3 regions of the Cupriavidus sp. KB_39 genome follow, and region 1 is predicted to be linked to each of the others. Evidence: predicted binding sites of a transcription regulator. Region 1 holds the regulator's gene; each other region holds the start of a gene.
What was found. The regulator FNR, encoded in region 1, switches genes on or off when oxygen is low (the NO sensors DNR and NnrR bind a similar motif). The targets are predictions, from matches to a motif close to TTGATNNNNATCAA.

Region 2: hemN (oxygen-independent coproporphyrinogen III oxidase) is a predicted target of FNR. The motif match lies at 3,565-3,578, and genes of this name have one in related genera.
Region 3: AB4Z27_RS11525 (DASS family sodium-coupled anion symporter) is a predicted target of FNR. The motif match lies at 1,907-1,920, and genes of this name have one in related genera.

What each region holds. Positions count from the first base shown of each region.
Region 1 is NZ_JBFREV010000016.1:81,223-86,507, forward strand. Features, by position in the region: gene ccoG (cytochrome c oxidase accessory protein CcoG) at 1-1,218, shown strand, start outside; gene AB4Z27_RS14310 (hypothetical protein) at 1,259-1,486, shown strand; gene AB4Z27_RS14315 (hypothetical protein) at 1,483-1,728, shown strand; gene fnr (fumarate/nitrate reduction transcriptional regulator Fnr) at 1,757-2,482, opposite strand; gene AB4Z27_RS14325 (sulfite exporter TauE/SafE family protein) at 2,567-3,325, shown strand; gene scpB (SMC-Scp complex subunit ScpB) at 3,962-4,885, shown strand; gene rluB (23S rRNA pseudouridine(2605) synthase RluB) at 4,914-5,285, shown strand, end outside.
Region 2 is NZ_JBFREV010000021.1:44,262-51,045, reverse strand. Features, by position in the region: gene AB4Z27_RS17025 (response regulator) at 266-997, shown strand; gene AB4Z27_RS17020 (ATP-binding protein) at 1,001-2,254, shown strand; gene AB4Z27_RS17015 (ABC transporter substrate-binding protein) at 2,279-3,439, opposite strand; gene hemN (oxygen-independent coproporphyrinogen III oxidase) at 3,640-5,079, shown strand; gene AB4Z27_RS17005 (c-type cytochrome) at 5,205-6,116, opposite strand; tRNA gene AB4Z27_RS17000 (tRNA-Arg) at 6,440-6,515, shown strand; gene AB4Z27_RS16995 (SDR family oxidoreductase) at 6,627-6,784, opposite strand, start outside.
Region 3 is NZ_JBFREV010000012.1:1,499-5,923, forward strand. Features, by position in the region: gene AB4Z27_RS11520 (transglycosylase domain-containing protein) at 1-170, opposite strand, end outside; gene AB4Z27_RS11525 (DASS family sodium-coupled anion symporter) at 279-1,790, opposite strand; gene AB4Z27_RS11530 (tyrosine-protein phosphatase) at 2,081-2,842, shown strand; gene AB4Z27_RS11535 (acetate/propionate family kinase) at 2,861-4,084, opposite strand; gene AB4Z27_RS11540 (phosphate acetyltransferase) at 4,125-4,425, opposite strand, start outside.

The DNA of each region.
Region 1 (5,285 bases):
GGCCTCGTGCTGTGGCCGCAGGACGTGATCTACCTCGCGGTCCTGCTTGTCATCTCGGCGCTCGCCCTGTTCCTGTTCACCGCCATCGCGGGCCGGCTGTTCTGTGGCTACGCGTGTCCACAGACCGTCTACACAGAAATCTTCATGTGGATCGAGCGACGCGTGGAAGGCGATCGCATCGCCCGCATCCGGCTGGACGGCGACCCGTGGAGCCTGCGCAAGCTGCGGCTCAAGGCGACCAAGCACACGCTCTGGGTGGTGATCGCCCTGTGGACCGGCTTCACGTTCGTCGGCTATTTCTCGCCGATCCGCGAGCTGGGCGGGCAGGTGATCGACCTCTCGCTGGGGCCGTGGCAGTCGTTCTGGATGCTGTTCTATGCCTTCGCCACCTGGGGCAACGCCGGCTTCATGCGCGAGCAGGTGTGCAAGTACATGTGCCCATATGCGCGTTTCCAGAGCGTGATGGTCGACCGCGATACCTTCGTGGTGACCTATGACGTAGGCCGTGGCGAGCCGCGCGGCAGCCGCTCGCGCAAGACGGACCGGCACACCGCCGGCATTGGCGATTGCGTCAATTGCAGCATCTGCGTGCAGGTCTGCCCGACCGGGATCGACATCCGTGACGGATTGCAATACGAGTGCATYGGCTGCGGTGCCTGCATCGACGCCTGTAACCAGGTCATGGACAAGATGGCCTATCCGCGTGGCCTGATCCGCTACACCTCTGAGAACGCGATGCGCAAGGGCCTGTCGGCAGTCGCCGCGCGCAAGCGCTTGTTCCGCACGCGGACGATTGTCTACGCGGTGATCTGGTCGGCGCTGGTGGGGGGCTTCATCGGGTCGCTGGCGATGCGCACGCCGCTCAAGGTCGATGTCATCCGCGACCGTGGCGCGTTGGGCCGCGAGGTCGAAGGTCGCTGGATCGAGAACGTGTACCGGCTGCAACTGATCAATACGACCGAGACGCCGATGCGCGTCCGGGTACAGGCGACGAGCGCGGAGCTGCAAGGGTTGACCATCGAGTATGACAAGTCGGCAGAAACGCTGCCGCCTACGTCGAACCGGCTGTTGCCGGTGCGGATCCGTATCCCGCTCGACCACGCGCCGCAGGGCACGCACAAGATCCGTATCACGGTCACGGGGGAGGGTATGGACGACGCACGCGGACGCGCGCAGATCCAGGAAGCGACCAGTTTCATCGTGCCGCGCGGCCTGTAGGACAGGTCATTCAGGAAATATTCGACGCAAGGAGTAGGCAATGACAGCGCAACAAGTCAAGCCGTGGTGGAAGGAACCGTGGCCGTGGCTGCTGATGAGCGGACCGCTGCTGGCGATGATCGGCTGTGGTGTGACGATCTGGCTCGCCAATACCCACGCCGACGTGCCGGTGCGCGATGCCGCGCGGCATGGGCTGGTGGTGGAGAAGCTGGATGGGTCCGCCGTGCGTGCCGACGCTCATGTCAATGACACGGCGAGGCGGCCATGAGACTACGCTGGCTGATGTGGGTGATGTGGCCAGCGTTCCTGATGGGCGGCGTGGCCACGGCAACGGTGTTCTCGATTGTCGATCCCAGTGACCTGAGCTTCTTCGGTCATCCGGTCGACGCGTCGCGTGAGGCGATCTATACCGTGGGATTCCTGCTGGCGTGGCTGTTCTGCGCCTTGTCGAGCGGCCTGACGCTCTACACCATGCCAACGCCGCTCAGCGATACCGATGAACTCGAGTAGCGAGTGCACCGCCGCCGGCGAGCCGGCCTTAGCAGGAGCGGTTGTAGATCTGCTTGATGCCGGCCATGTCGATGAGCTTGACGTGGCGCTGGCGGATCTGGATCAGGCCCGCCTCGGCAAAACGAGAGAACAGGCGGCTGACGGTTTCGAGTTTCAGGCCAAGATAACTGCCGATCTCCTCGCGACTCATGCGCAATACGAACTCGCTCGACGAGTAGCCACGCGCCGACAGGCGATCGGAAAGATTGACGAGGAACGCGGCAAGCCGCTCCTCGGCCCGCATCGAACCCAACGTCATCAGCATCACCTGGTCCTGCGAAATCTCCTTGCTCATCAAGCGCAGGAACTGGGTTTGCAGCGAGGGCAGGTCAGACGAGAGCGCCTGCAAGTCGTTGAAGCGTACGACGCAGACTTCGGCATCCTCGAGGGCCGTGGCATCGGAAGCATGCTGCATTTCGCCGAGGCCATCCATACCGACCATCTCGCCGGGCAGATGGAAGCCGGTGATCTGCGAGCGGCCGTCTTCGAGCGTCACGTGCGTCTTGAGCGTGCCGAAACGCACGGCATAGACGGCGGTGAGCGGATCGCCCATGCGGTAAAGCGTTTCGCCCTTGTGCACGCGCACGCGTTCCTGCACGAGCGTGTCCATCTTCAGGAGGTCCTGGTGCGACATGCCTACCGGCAGACAAAGCTGGCCCATCCCGCACGTAGAGCAGCGGGGCGAGATCTCGGTGACGGGTATGGAGGTAAGCAATTGAGGGCTCTTGGTGATGCGCATTGCAGCGAGGGCGCGACAGATCAATTTTACCGCGTGAAGTGACGCGGAAGCGAGGGACCGTTGCCATTTGGTGTGCTTTTCAGCGTTTTTATCGTTGCGTTGTTTGGTGGCGTCCACTGTGCTGCGATGTGTGGCGGCATTGCGATGGCGGCCGAGCAGCGCGCGGCGGTGCGCGTGCCGGTGACGATCCATCGCTCGCCGCGCGGCTGGCTCGTGGAATTGCTGGCGATGCACGCCGGCCGCCTGACCACCTACGCGTTGCTGGGGGCGGTGGTGGGTGCCGTCGGCGCCACCGTATGGAAGCAGGACTATCTGCCTGTGCAGCGATGGCTCTATGGCGCAGGCGGAGCGATGCTGGTGATGTCGGGCTTCTGGCTGTTGCGTGGGCGCACCATGCGTGCGACGCGCCTGGAGGCGTTCGCGGTGCGCATGGCCCAAGGGGTGGTGGGTCGCATGGGCGCGCTCGGTATCAGGCTGCCTGCCGGCCTGGCCCGGCATGCGCCGCTGCTGCGGCGCTTCGGTCTGGGACTCGCCTGGGGGATCGTGCCGTGCGGGATGGTCTATGGGGCACTCGCAATGGCGTTGCTGGCCGGCAATGCGGCGTCGGGCGCGCTGGTCCTGTTCGCCTTTGGGTTGGGAACGCTGCCAAACCTACTGGTGATTTCGGGGTTGTCGGGCTATGTGCGCCATGTGTCGCGCCGGCCGGCGGTCCGGACCGTGGCGGGCGTGCTGATCATCGGCTTCGGCATCGTGGGCGTGGCGCGGGCGGTCTGGCTCCCGGAGACGCTGGCTGCGCATGGGTTCTGCGTGGTGTTCTAGGACGATTCCGGGCGGCGGACAGGCCGCCCCGGTTCGTGCCATTCGCCACGCCGGGCGGCGGGCGGGTTGCGGAGGGGGGCGGGAATGCCATACAATCGCGAGAACCACGGTATCGCGCCACGTAATTCCCTGGCGTCGCCGGGCCGGCATCCCTGATCTGGGATGCGTGTCCATGGGTCCGAGGCAGCATTGGCTTGCCGGATCCGTCCCCACAGTGCATCCGGTTCAAAAGATCTGGTTTAAAAGGCCGGTCGGCCTTGTGGAGTGGTGGTGCAGGCGCAGGACGAAGCTTGTCCGGGCCGATATCCGTTTTTTCTTGCCGCCTTGGCAATCTGATTGTCCTGGCGAATGTCCGCTCCAAGGGGAAGGGTTCCGCCTGCGAGGGTAAAGGCGAGAGCGCGACGCAAGAGGTTCGACTCCCGGCGAAGCCAGCCGGATGCGGACGATCTCCTGCCGGAACGACCCGGCAAATCGATGCAAAAGAACGAAGTGCACCGCTTGGCTGCCTGGGCTGCGACAGGCTGCGAGTTGGCTGCGCAATGAGATGGCGGTGGCATCGGTACCGCTGTATCCGAAATCTCCAGTGCTCCGGGATTCGTCCGGGAGCAGGTGCAAAGACAGGCTGCACACAATCACATGAATACCCAAGAGGCGAAGATCGTCCTCGAGACCGCGCTGATTTGTGCGCAGGAGCCCCTGCGCGTCAACGATCTCCGCCGTCTTTTCGCCGACGATGTCGGCGCCGACACCATCCGCGCCCTGTTGGACGAATTGCGACAGGACTGGCAGCAACGCGGTGTGGAACTCGTGGCCCTGGCCAGCGGTTGGCGTTTCCAGAGCCGGCCCGAGATGCGCGAGTTCCTCGACCGGCTCAACCCGGAAAAGCCGCCCAAGTATTCGCGCGCGGTGATGGAGACGCTGGCCATCATCGCCTATCGCCAGCCCGTGACGCGCGGCGATATCGAGGAAATTCGCGGCGTGACGGTCAGCACCGACGTGGTCAAGAAGCTCGAGGACCGCAGCTGGATCGAGGTGATCGGGCATCGCGACGTACCGGGCCGTCCCGCGCTCTATGCCACGACCAAGGCGTTTCTGGACGATCTGGGGCTGCGCACGCTGGATGAGCTGCCGCCGCTCGAGGATGCCCAGGCCCAGGTCCAGGCAGCCCTGCTGGACCAGCAGGCGATAGATTTTGAAGAAGTTGCCACGGCCAACCCGCCGGCTGGCGATGAAGAGACCTTTGCCGAGCCCCAGGCCGCCGAGACCGCTACCGATGCGGTGGAAGCGGAAGTCGTGGCCGTGGCGGAGAGCGACCATGCGGAGCCGGTGGAGACGGAAGCCCACGGCGCCGATACCGAACAGAACGACACGCCGCACCCGCAAGACAACAGCGTTGCGCAGTGGTCCGCCGATGGCGGGCATGACGACGACGCGCCGCTGGCCCACGCCAACGGTTTCCACGTGGACACAGCTGCTTCCTCCCCGGAAGCGGCCGACGATTCGGTCCGGGACGGCAACGCGCCGCATCCTGCTGAGGACGACGAACGCGTGTCCAACTGAATAACACGCAACATCGATAGTGAATACTTTGTCTGATTCCGCTGAGCAAGACGTCCGGCAACCGGACGCGCCGGGCGATACCGGCGCTGCGCCCGACGCGGGCAATGGCACCGACGGCGCGCCGCGCCGCAAGGGCCTGCGCCGTGGCCTGCGCAATCTGGTGGCGTCGCGCCGCCAGTCCGCACAGGACCGCGAGGGTGGCCGTGCCGAGGGCGATGCCGCCGCACCGGCGCAAGCCGACGCGCCGCAGCCCGACGCCGCCGCACCGGCCGGTCGCGAGCCGCGCGCCCGTGGCCGCCGCAAGCCGGCAGCCGATCGTGATGCCCGTGACGTCCGCGAACCGCGCGCCGAGGCGAGTGACGCCGACGGCCAGCCTGCGCAGCCACAGGGTGCCGGCGTG
Region 2 (6,784 bases), on a different contig from region 1:
ACGCCTCGGCGACTGGCGCCGTGCCGCGCCTGCCCTTCGGTTAGCGGTGCGGCTGGGTACGCTTGCGTGCCTGGCTCTTCCCTGTTGAACGCTCCCGGCGCGGCAGTGCCGGGGGCGTCGTTTTGTCAGGCGAAGTTATCCACAGCGCACGTATCGAACCTGATACAAAGCCGCCACAGCGCGAATATTGCAAACTGGTACAGTTGACCGCCGGTCGTTGCGCAGGCCCTCGCCCGCCGGCGTTTCCCATCCCTCCCGCTTTGCCATGGACCTCACTCCCGCCTTGCCTACCCGCCTGCTGATCGTCGACGACGATCCCCAGATCCGCGCCATGCTGGCCGAATACCTGGCCACGTTCGGCATGGCGGCCGATGGGGCCGAAGGCGGGGCGTCGATGCGCACGGCCATGGCGCAGCATCACTATGACCTGGTCATCCTGGACCTCTCGCTGCCCGGCGAGAACGGCCTGACGCTGTGTCGCGAGATCCGCGAGCGCACGGACATCCCCGTAATCATGCTGACCGCCCGCGCCGAACTGGCCGACCGTGTGGTCGGACTCGAGGTGGGGGCGGACGACTACGTGACCAAGCCGTTCGAGATGCGTGAACTGGTGGCGCGCATCCACACGGTGCTGCGGCGCAGCCGGGCCGATGTGCGTCGTTCAGCACCTACCCCGGCGGGGCACGAGGTCAAGTTTGGCGCGTGGCGGCTCAACACCACGCTGCGCCAGTTGCTCGACGAGGAAGACACGGTCGTGCCGCTGTCGAACGCCGAGTTCCGCCTGTTGCTGACCTTCATCGAGCACCCGAACCGCGTGCTGGATCGCGAACTGCTCATCAACCAGGCACGCGGTCGCGACCTCGACGTGTTCGATCGCAGCATCGACCTGCTGGTCTCGCGCCTGCGCCAGAAACTGCGCGACGATCCGCGCGACTCGGCGCTGATCCGCACGGTGCGGGGCGAGGGCTACGTCTTCACGGTCAACGTGGATTCCTGACGCATGGCCGCGTCCCCCCCGCCGCCGAACGCCACCGCCGGCGTCCGGACAGACCCCACCATGCGGCGCCACCTTTTCGATTCGATGTTCCTGCGGCTGTTCCTGGTCATGGCCGCGATCATGGTGGCCGTGCACGTGCTTGGCGTGACCGTCATCGAGGGCCTGTTCCCGCGCCCCGGCTCGCCGCGCTGGGAGGAACGCATGCGCGAGGCGGCCTCGGAGGCCGCCGCCGCCGGCAAGCCATTCCACCGCCCCGAGCCGTCGCAGCGCGGCCCGCGTTTCGAGGAAGACGAGGAGGCGGGCGAGGGCGGCCCGGCCGGGGAGCGCGGCATGTTCCGTCCCGGCCATCCCGACCGGCGCGGGGAGCCGCCCGGACCGCAGCGCCACTTCCCCCCCTGGCACGGACTCTGGCCCCTGCATCCTGGCCTGATCTTCCAGTTCATCGCCATCGTGATTTCGTCGTGGGTGGGCGCGCGATTGCTCGCGCGGCCGGTGCAGCGGCTGGCCACCGGTGCGAACCGGCTGGCCCAGGATGTGCACGCCCCGCCACTCGACGATGATGCGGGTCCGGCCGAAGCGCGCGCCGCCACCAAGGCGCTGAACCTGATGCAGCAACGCATCCGCACGCAGCTGGCGCAGCAGTCGCGCTTCCTGGCGGCGGTCTCGCACGACCTGCGCACGCCGCTCACGCGCATGAGCCTGCGCATCGAGCGCATCGAGGACAACGACGTGCGCTACCGCCTGCGGCAGGATCTGGCCGAGATGAACGGGCTGATCGACGCCACGCTCTATTACCTGCGTGACCGCGACGACGGCACCGGCCCGCGCCAGCGCGTGGACGTGCAGGCGCTGCTCCAGGCCATCGTCGACGATGCCGAGGAACTGGGGCAGGACGTGCGGCTCTCCGGCACCGCCGCGCCGCTGCTGGCCTACCCGGCGGAGTTGCGCCGCGCCGTGGTCAACCTCGTCGAGAACGCGCACCGCTACGGCGGCGCCGCGCATATCGTGCTGACGGACAGCCCCGAGCGCGTGCAGATCGACGTCTGCGACAACGGCCCCGGCATTCCGCCGGCCGAGCTGCAGCGCGTGCTGGAGCCGTTCTATCGCGTGGAGTCGTCGCGCAGCCGGGCTACCGGCGGCGTGGGGATGGGGCTGTCGATTGCCGCCGATATCGTCAATCGCCATGGCGGCGAGCTGACGCTGGACAACCGTGTCGAAGGCGGCCTGCGCGTGCGCATCACGCTGCCGCGCGACTAACTAATAGATATAGCGGCGCGCGGGTCAGGCGCGCTGCGGCACGCCCGACTTGCCGATCGGCGCCAGTTGCACGTACTGAGAGCCGCGCAGCCCGCGCGTGAAGTCGAGCGTGAAATCGCCCACATCGATGCGCGACTGCAGCGCGCGGCGCAATTCCAGCGCACCCGGCGCCTTGGCCGCGCCGGCAGCGCGCACCAGCCAGGCGGCGCCAATGTAGCCGGCCAGCGTGGCCGGGGAGGGCGGTTCGTCGAGGTACTGCTTCATCCGCGCCACGTGTTCCTTGACCACGCGCAGCGTGGATTCCTGCGGGCCGGGCGCCACCTGCGTGACCACCACGCCCCCCGCGTAGTTGCCGCCGAGAATCTCGCGCGCCGAGGCCGGGCTCACGGCCGACAATCCCACCAGAAAACCGTACCAACCCTGCGAGGCCAGCGCGCGGCCAAGGCCGCCGTAGGCAAGCGTGTCGCCGGCCACGATGACCGCGCCGGGCCGCGTCGCGGCGATGCGGCGCGCGCCGTCATCGACACTGCCGGTCAGCGTCACGGCGCGCGTACCGAGGTCGCGCTCCATCCGATCGAGCCACGGCGAGCCCGCCGCGAGCGTGCCGGCGGCGAAGTCGGGCGACACGGCCAGGACGATGTTCTTGAGGCCGTAGCTGCGCAGCTGCCGCACGGCGGCGTCCAGCTCGGCCTGATAGTCGGCGCGCGTGAACCAGATGTTGTCGGCGGCAAGCGAAAGCCCGGAGAGCGGGGCGACGATCTGCACGCCGCGCCGGCTCAGTTCGGACGACGTGGCCAGCGCGGGCAGCAGGGTGTCGCCGGGGCCGAACAGCACGTCGATATGGTCCGACTCGGCCATGCCGATGGCCTGCGAGGTGSCGATGCGCGGGCTGGCATCGGCATCCCGCACCACGTGTACGATGCGCGGCCCCTGAKCCGAGGCGTTCGCCGCWTCGAACAGCACCTTGGCGCCGGCCAGGTAGTCGCGCGCCAGATCCGCTTGCGGCCCCACGCGGTCCAGCAGATGGCCGACCACCAGCGTGCGGCGCTGTGTGGCGGGCTGTGGTTGCGGCTGGGCGAAGGCGGCCGGCGCCGCGAGCATCGCGGCCAGCGTGCCGAACGACCGGAGCATGCGGCGGCGCGCCGGCGCGGCGGGCGACATCGTTCTGGGCGAGGCTGGGCGCATGGTCGGCGGGCGTTGGAATCGGGTGGAGGAGGGGACGGCGGGCAGAGCCTATCGGCCGTTCGTGACGCTCGGATGACGCCAACGCCCCACGGTGGCGGGGCTGCGGGCGCAAGCGCGGCGTGCGCTTGATGCGCGTCAAGGTGAGCGACGGCGCAGGGGCATAGCATCGTGACCATCTTCGCCCGCAAAAAGAGCGCACCATGTCCGCCCCCACCCTCCCCAGCATGCCTGCCGCCACGGCGTTCGACCGCCGCGCACTGGCCGACTTCCGCAGCCTGGCCGGCCGCATCGACGGCAACGGCCCCCGCTACACCTCCTACCCCACCGCCGACCGCTTCGACGCCGAAGTGGACGACGCCCGCTACCTCGCCGCGCTCGACGCCTGCCGCGCCGACTCCCCCGCGCCGCTCTCGCTCTACCTGCACATCCCGTTCTGCGAGAACATCTGCTACTACTGCGGCTGCAACAAGATCATCACCAAGGACCACGCCCGCAGCGCGCGCTACGTTGACTATCTCGCCCGGGAAATGGCAATGGTTGCCGGCCGGCTCGGCGAGCGCCGCGCGGTCATGCAATCGCACTGGGGCGGCGGCACGCCGACCTTCCTCGACCCCGACGAAATGCGTCGCGTAATGGCGGCGCTGACGCAACACTTCCACCTGCTGCCCGAGGGCGAGCACGCCATCGAGATCGATCCGCGCCGCGTGACCGATGCGCGCATGGCGCTGCTGGCGGAACTCGGCTTCAACCGGATCAGCCTCGGCGTGCAGGACTTCGACCCGGAGGTGCAGGCGGCGATCCATCGCGTGCAGTCCTATGAGGAAACGCGCGATGTGGTGCTGGCGGCGCGCCGGCTCGGCTTCCGCTCGGTCAGCATGGACCTCATCTACGGGCTGCCGCACCAGACCACCGAACGCTTCGCAGCYACCATCGACCGCGTGCTGACGCTGCGGCCGGARCGGCTCTCGGTCTACAGCTACGCGCACCTGCCGCATGTGTTCAAGCCGCAGCGGCGCATCGACGAGGCGGCGCTGCCGCCCGCCGGCGAGAAGCTCGACATCCTGGTGTCCACGATCGAGCGCCTGACCGSCGCCGGCTATGTCTATATCGGCATGGATCATTTCGCGCTGCCGGACGACGACCTCGCCATCGCCCAGCAGGCCGGGCGGCTGCAACGCAACTTCCAGGGCTACGCCACCCACGCGGGGCACGATCAACTGGGCTTCGGCGTCTCGGCGATTGGCGCGGTGGCCGGCCACTACGCGCAGAACGCGCGCACCACGGACGAGTACTACGACGCGCTGGACGCCGGCCGGCTGCCGGTGGCGCGCGGCTTCGGCATGTCCGCCGATGACCATCTGCGCAAGGCGATCATCGGCGCGCTGATGTGTCACGGCACTTTGGACATTGCGGCGGTGGAGGCGGCGCACGGCATCGACTTCGCCCGAACCTTCGCGCCGGAATTCGCCGGGCTGGACGCGCTGGCGGCAGAGGGGTTGCTGCGGCGCGACGCGTCGCGGATCGACATCACCCCGCTGGGCCGGCTGCTGGTGCGCCGCGTGGCGATGGTGTTCGACCGCTACCTGCGCCAGGACGGCGCGCGCGAGGTGCCGCTGGTGCGCTATTCACGCGTGGTCTGACCCGCTGCCTATATATATATCTAGTGGGGCGCCGGCCCCATCGACCCSATCGACCCCATCGAAACAAAAAAGCCCGCGAGGATCGTCGCGGGCTTTTTTGCGRGGACTYAAAGGTGCGCTTGGCGTTACTTCGCAGCGTTGACCATGTAGTCGGCGGCGGCGATCACGTCGGCGTCGGCGCCGGCATAGCCACCCTTGGGCGGCATCACGCCCTTGCCCTTGAGCGCGAAGTTGTGGACGGCGTCCATGCCTTCCTTGATGCGCGGTGCCCAGGCGGCCTTGTCGCCGAACTTCGGCGCACCAGCCACACCGGCGGCGTGGCAGGCGGCGCAAACCTGGTCATAGACCTTCTTGCCGGTRTCGGCCGATGCAGCGGCCGGGGCGGCAGCCGCCGCAGCAACGGGTGCGGCGGCAGCGGGTGCCGGTGCAGCCGCCGCCGGGGCAGCTGGCGCGGCAGGAACCGCCGGGGCCGCGGCCTGTGCGTCAGGCGCCGAAGCCGCAGCCTGGGCCGGTGCCGCCTGGGCAGGCGCGGGCGGTTCCGGGAACTTGGCGCCGCCGGCGTCGGCCAGGTGCACCACGGCACGGGCCAGTTCGTAGTCGGTGTAGTCGTCCGGCGAGGTGCCGGCGCGGGGGGGCATCGCGCCCTTGCCGTTCATCACGGACTTCAGCAGGCCGTCAAAGCCCTGGCCGATCCGCGCGGTCCAGTCGCCGGGTGTGCCGTGCTTGGGCGCTCCGGCCGCACCGGTGGCGTGGCAGGCGGCGCAGACTTCCTTGTAGACCTGCTCGCCGGTCTTGAAGACGCGCGGCGCGTTCGGGTCCTTGATTTCCAGGGAAGCGACGGGTTGGATGCGATGGTTGACGGCTTCGGCCGTCTGGGTGGAGCCGGCGCCCTCGTGGGTGCCGTGACCAACAAAACTAACCAACAGGACGATCACGAGAATCGGCACCACGAAGGCGGCGATCACGACAGCGATCAGTTGTTTCGGGGTCTTGATGGGAGACTCGTGGTGGTCGTTTTCTTGGTGGACGTCACTCATACAGAACTCTCGATTTTGCAGGGAAACCTAGTGCAGCGCGTTGGGGGCGGCTTGCTTTGTTGGCCCTTGTCGGGGATGGGTCTGTTTTCGCCTTTCGGCTATCTGCGTCCGGGCCATGTCTCGTGTCCCGGGTACGTCTCGTTTCGACGCAAATAGCTGGCGATTATAGACCCAAGCCGTGGCGTCCGGGGCCAAAAGCGGCGGCTGCGAGACCTGCCGGAACCCTTCCCGGCGCAACCCGCATGGACGCCGCCCGACAAACGAGGTATCCTATGCGACTTTCCGACGCCGGCCCTCGTCCGACGTCAATCGCAGCTCACATCGCGCCCGTAGCTCAATGGATAGAGTACTGCCCTCCGAAGGCAGGGGTTGCTGGTTCGATCCCAGCCGGGCGCACCAATAGACTGGCTTGCAGTCAGTCCACGCTAGTCAATCCCGCACACGCGAATTTCCAACAGTTTGTGGTCCGAAGCCAGGTCGACTTCCGAGCAGCGGACGCTTGCGCCCGTCTCACCGATACCCCGTGATATCCGCCGGCTTGCCCGCATCGACCACTTCGGTCATGTAGCGCCAGGCGTCGGGCTGGCTGCCGTCGAGGTCGGTGAAGCCGTAGACCTGCGCCAGTTGGCCGCTGGATAGCGTCTGGCCGTTCCAGCGGGCCAGCTCGG
Region 3 (4,425 bases), on a different contig from region 1:
GGCGGGAACTGGCGTAGCTCGACATAGTCCGGCGTCTTGCGGAAGGCGGTCAGGGAGTCGAGCGACGGAAGCTGGCGGTCGGCCACCAGTACCGCGAAGGCGATGAGCAACGCACCGCCGAGTACGGCGAGCAGGACGAGTTTGACGAAGGCGGACCAGAGGCGTTGCATGGCGCATATTTTGCCATGGGTCCGATGACGATTCGGAAATTGCCGATCGCCCGCCTTAATTCGAGCACGGGTTTCGTGATGGGGGCGTCTTGTTGGCGGGGACGGCGGTCAGACCCAGCCGAGCCAGCGCCAGTACGTGGCCGCGAACAGCAGCATCAGGCCATAGCCGATGATCGTCAGCGGAATGCCCACGCGGGCGAACTGTCGGCCGTTGAARGTGTCCGTGCCGAGGCAGACCATGTTCTGCGGCGCGTTGATCGGCAGGATGAAGCCGAAGCTGACCGTGAAGCCGAGCAGCATGGTCATGCCGACCTTGTTGATGTCGCCCGGCAGCGTCTGGAGCACAGAGATCAGGATGGGCAGCAGCGCGGCGGTCAGCGCGGTGGCGCTGGCGAACCCCAGATGGATCAGGATCAGGAACGCGGACAGCACCGCGAAGACCATCAGCACGCCATGGTCGGCAAGGCCGGAATGCGTGACCACGAACTTGCCGAGCCACTGGCCGGCCTGCGTGGTCAGCAGCGCGGTGCCAAGGCTGATGCCGACGCCGAACACGATCAGCGTGCCCCACGGCGTGCGCGCCTGCATGGTCTTCCAGTCCATCACGCCAAAGCGCGGCAGCATCAGGATCACCAGGCCGACGAAGGTGATCGTCGCGGTGTCGAAGCTGTGCAGCTTGCCCTCGGTCGCCCAGAACACCAGCAGGCCGATGGCGACGGCGGCGAGACGTTTCTGCGGGCCGGTCATCGRCCCGAGCGCGGCCAGTTCGCGCTGCACGGCTTCCTTGCCGCCGGCAATCGCATCGGTTTCRGGCGGCAGCAGCCAGCGCACGAGGAAATAGAGCACCGCCGACATGAYGAGCGCCCACGGCGCGCCGGCGATCAGCCATTGCAGCCAGGTCACGCGCTCCCCGAGCAGCTTGTCCATGAAGCCGGCGGTCAGCAGGTTCTGCGCGGCGGCGGTCTGGATACCGACGTTCCACACGCTGGTGGCCATCGCCACCATGATCATGATGCCGGCGGCGGTATTGGACTTCTTGTCCACGCCGAACGCGGCAATCACGCCCATCATGATCGGCACCGTGCAGGCGCTRCGCGCGGTGGCGCTGGGTACGACCAGGCTGAGGATGATCGTGACCGCGATGGTGCCGATGAGGATGCGGCGCGTGCTGGTGCCGATGGCGGAGAGCGTGACCAGCGCGATGCGCCGGTCGAGTCCCGTCACGGTCATCGCAGCCGAGATGAACAGCGCGGCCGCCACCAGCGCGAGCGCCGTGTTCGAGAAGCCGGCCAGCGCCATGCCCAGCGCGCGCGAGGTGCCGTAGTTGACCGTGGAATCGGCCACCGTCGGCGCGAAGCCRATCAGGCCCGCCATCAGCGAGGTGATCATGATCGCGCTGGTCTCGTAGGTCACCGCCTCGGTGATCCACACGACCACGGCGAAGGCGAGGATGGCGAGCATGCGCTGCCCCGCGATGGGAAGCCCTTCGGGCGTAGGTATCAGGAGTACCGCGGCGAGCACGGCGAGGGCGAGGTACAAGCCCCAGTGGAGGGTCACCTTGGGGGTGACGGGCGCCGACATGGCGGCGGCAGGTGCAGCAGAGATATGCGAGTCAGGCATCTTGACTTCCTAAGTGGATGAGCCTGTCGACGCGGTCGTCACGCAGGGTCGCCGCGGTCGACCCACGCATTATGAGAAGCGTGCCTGCCCATGCCAAGGCACCGCGTCAGCGCGATTTGTCCAGGATCAAGCCTCTGCAAGATCAGGCATCGGGGGCGACACACGGTGCGTCACGGCGGCGCAACGGATTGCGGACATTGGGCGATTCCCGATGGCGCCGCGTGTCCTCGATCTGAAATAATTGGGGACGATGTTGAAAACCCTTCGATCACCCTTAACCGGACACCGACATGGTGACTCACMCAACACACATCCGTCCGTGCCTGCCGCTGGAGACGATCAGCAACGCACGTGACCTCGGTGGCCTCGTCGGCGCGCATGGGCGCCGCGTGCGTCACGGCAAGCTCTTTCGCAGCGGCAATCCGGCGCTGGCCAGCGTGGCGGACCTGGATCGCCTGCATGCGCTGGGCCTCGACATGGTCATCGACTTTCGCTCGGCCGGCGAGAAGTCCCCGCAGGAGGCCGCCTTCGGTGAGCGCTTCCGCTGGATTCCCGTGCCGGTGCTGGAGGGCAGCATGGCGATGGACGTGCTGATGCCACGTCTGCGTGACAGCACGCCGGCGCAGGTCCACGCCTTYATGGTCGATGTCTACCGCGATTTCCCGGTGCGCTATCGCGACGCGTTCGGCGGCTTCCTGCGCAATGCGGAGACAGGCGGCACGCTGTACTACCACTGCACGGCCGGCAAGGACCGCACCGGCTTTGCGTCGCTGCTGCTGCTGTCCGCGCTTGGCGTGGCGCGGGACGACATCGTCGCCAACTACCTCGAGTCCAACCACTGGAACCGCCGCTTCAACGAGGCGATCCTCGCGCGAACCGAGGCGCTGGGCGTGCCGCCCGACGTCATCATGCCGTTGCTCGAGGTGCGGCCGGAATACCTGGAGGCGTCGATCGCCGCCATCGAGCAGGCGCACGGCGGCCTGGAGGCTTATCTGGCCGATGGTCTTGGCGTCGATATCGACCGCCTGCGCGGCCACTATCTCGAAGCCTGAGCCCGGCCGCCGCCGCTACTACAGTCCGCCGCGYTCGCGCAGGATGCGCGCGGTGGAGAGCGCAATCATGCCTTCCTCGTCGGTCGGCAGCACCAGCACGGGCACGCGGCTGTCGTCGCGGCTCACGCGCTGGGTGTTGGCGRCATTGGCCTGCTCGTCAAGGCGGATGCCGAACAGCCCGTCGAGGTAGGCGCAGATGCGCGCACGCACCTCGGCGGAGTTCGCACCGATGCCTGCCGTGAACACCAGCGTATCGAGCCCGCCCAGCGTGACGGCCAGCTTGCCGATCTCCTGCGCGGCGCGATAGGCGTAGAAGTTCACCGCCAGTACGGCGCGCGGCTCGTTGCTGGCCAGCAGCACGCGCATGTCGCTGCTGATGCCGGAAATCCCCTTGAGCCCCGACTGGCCGTACAGCATGGCCTGGATCGCATCGGCTTCCATGCCTTGCGCGGCGAGCCACAGCACCGCGCCCGGATCGATATTGCCGCAGCGCGTGCCCATCGGCATGCCATCCAGCGCGGTCAGTCCCATTGTCGATTCCACACTCCGGCCCTCSCGCATCGCGCAGAGGCTGGCGCCGTTGCCAAGATGCGCCACGATGACACGGCYTTCGGCGAGGTCCGGCGCCACCTGCCGCAGCCGGCGCGCGATATACGCATAAGACAGCCCGTGGAAGCCATAGCGGCGGATGCCGCGCTCGTAGTACTCGTACGGCAGCGCCATCAACTGCGCGAGCGGGTCGTGGCCGGCGTGGAAGGCGGTGTCGAAGCAGGCCACCTGCAGCAGCTCCGGCACGGCGGCGCGCACCGCACGGATCGCGGTCAGGTTATGCGGCTGGTGGAGCGGGGCGAGCGGGACGAGGGCCTCCAGCCGCTCGATCACGTTGTCGTCGATCGCCACCGCATCGGCGAAGTCTGCGCCGCCATGCACCACGCGATGGCCGACCGCCACCGGTGGCGTATCGCGCAGGCCCACGCTCAGCGTCAGCCGAATCAGGCGGAAGGCGGCATCGTGGTCGGCCACCTGCTCCACGGGAAACTGCTCATCGGCCACGACGCGGCCGTCGGCCATGCGCGCGGTCAGGCGCGGCGCCACGCCGATGCCCTCGATCTGCCCGTGCGCGGCCAGTTCGGGCTGGATATCGACATTGTGATGCGCCGACTCGGGCACCACGTAGATGGAAACCTTCACGCTCGATGACCCGGCGTTGACAACGAGGATCACGGGATGGACGGTACTCAAGATGATTCTCCTGGCGACTGTCTTGGCGCTGGCATCGCGCTCAGGCGGGCACGGCGGCGGCGGTGCGGCGCGCATGCGCAAGCAACACGGCGATGGCGCAACTGCCGATGCGCGCGCGCACGCTGTCGGCACGGCTCGTCAGGATGATCGGCACCCGTGCGCCCAGCACGATGCCGGCGGCCTCGGCGCCGGCCAGGAAGGTGAGCTGCTTGGCGAGCATGTTGCCGGCCTCGAGGTCGGGCACGAGCAGGATGTCGGGGTCGCCGGCCACCTCGGAGTGGATGCCCTTGGTGTCCGCTGCGGCCTTGCTGATCGCGTTGTCGAAGGCCAGCGGGCCGTCG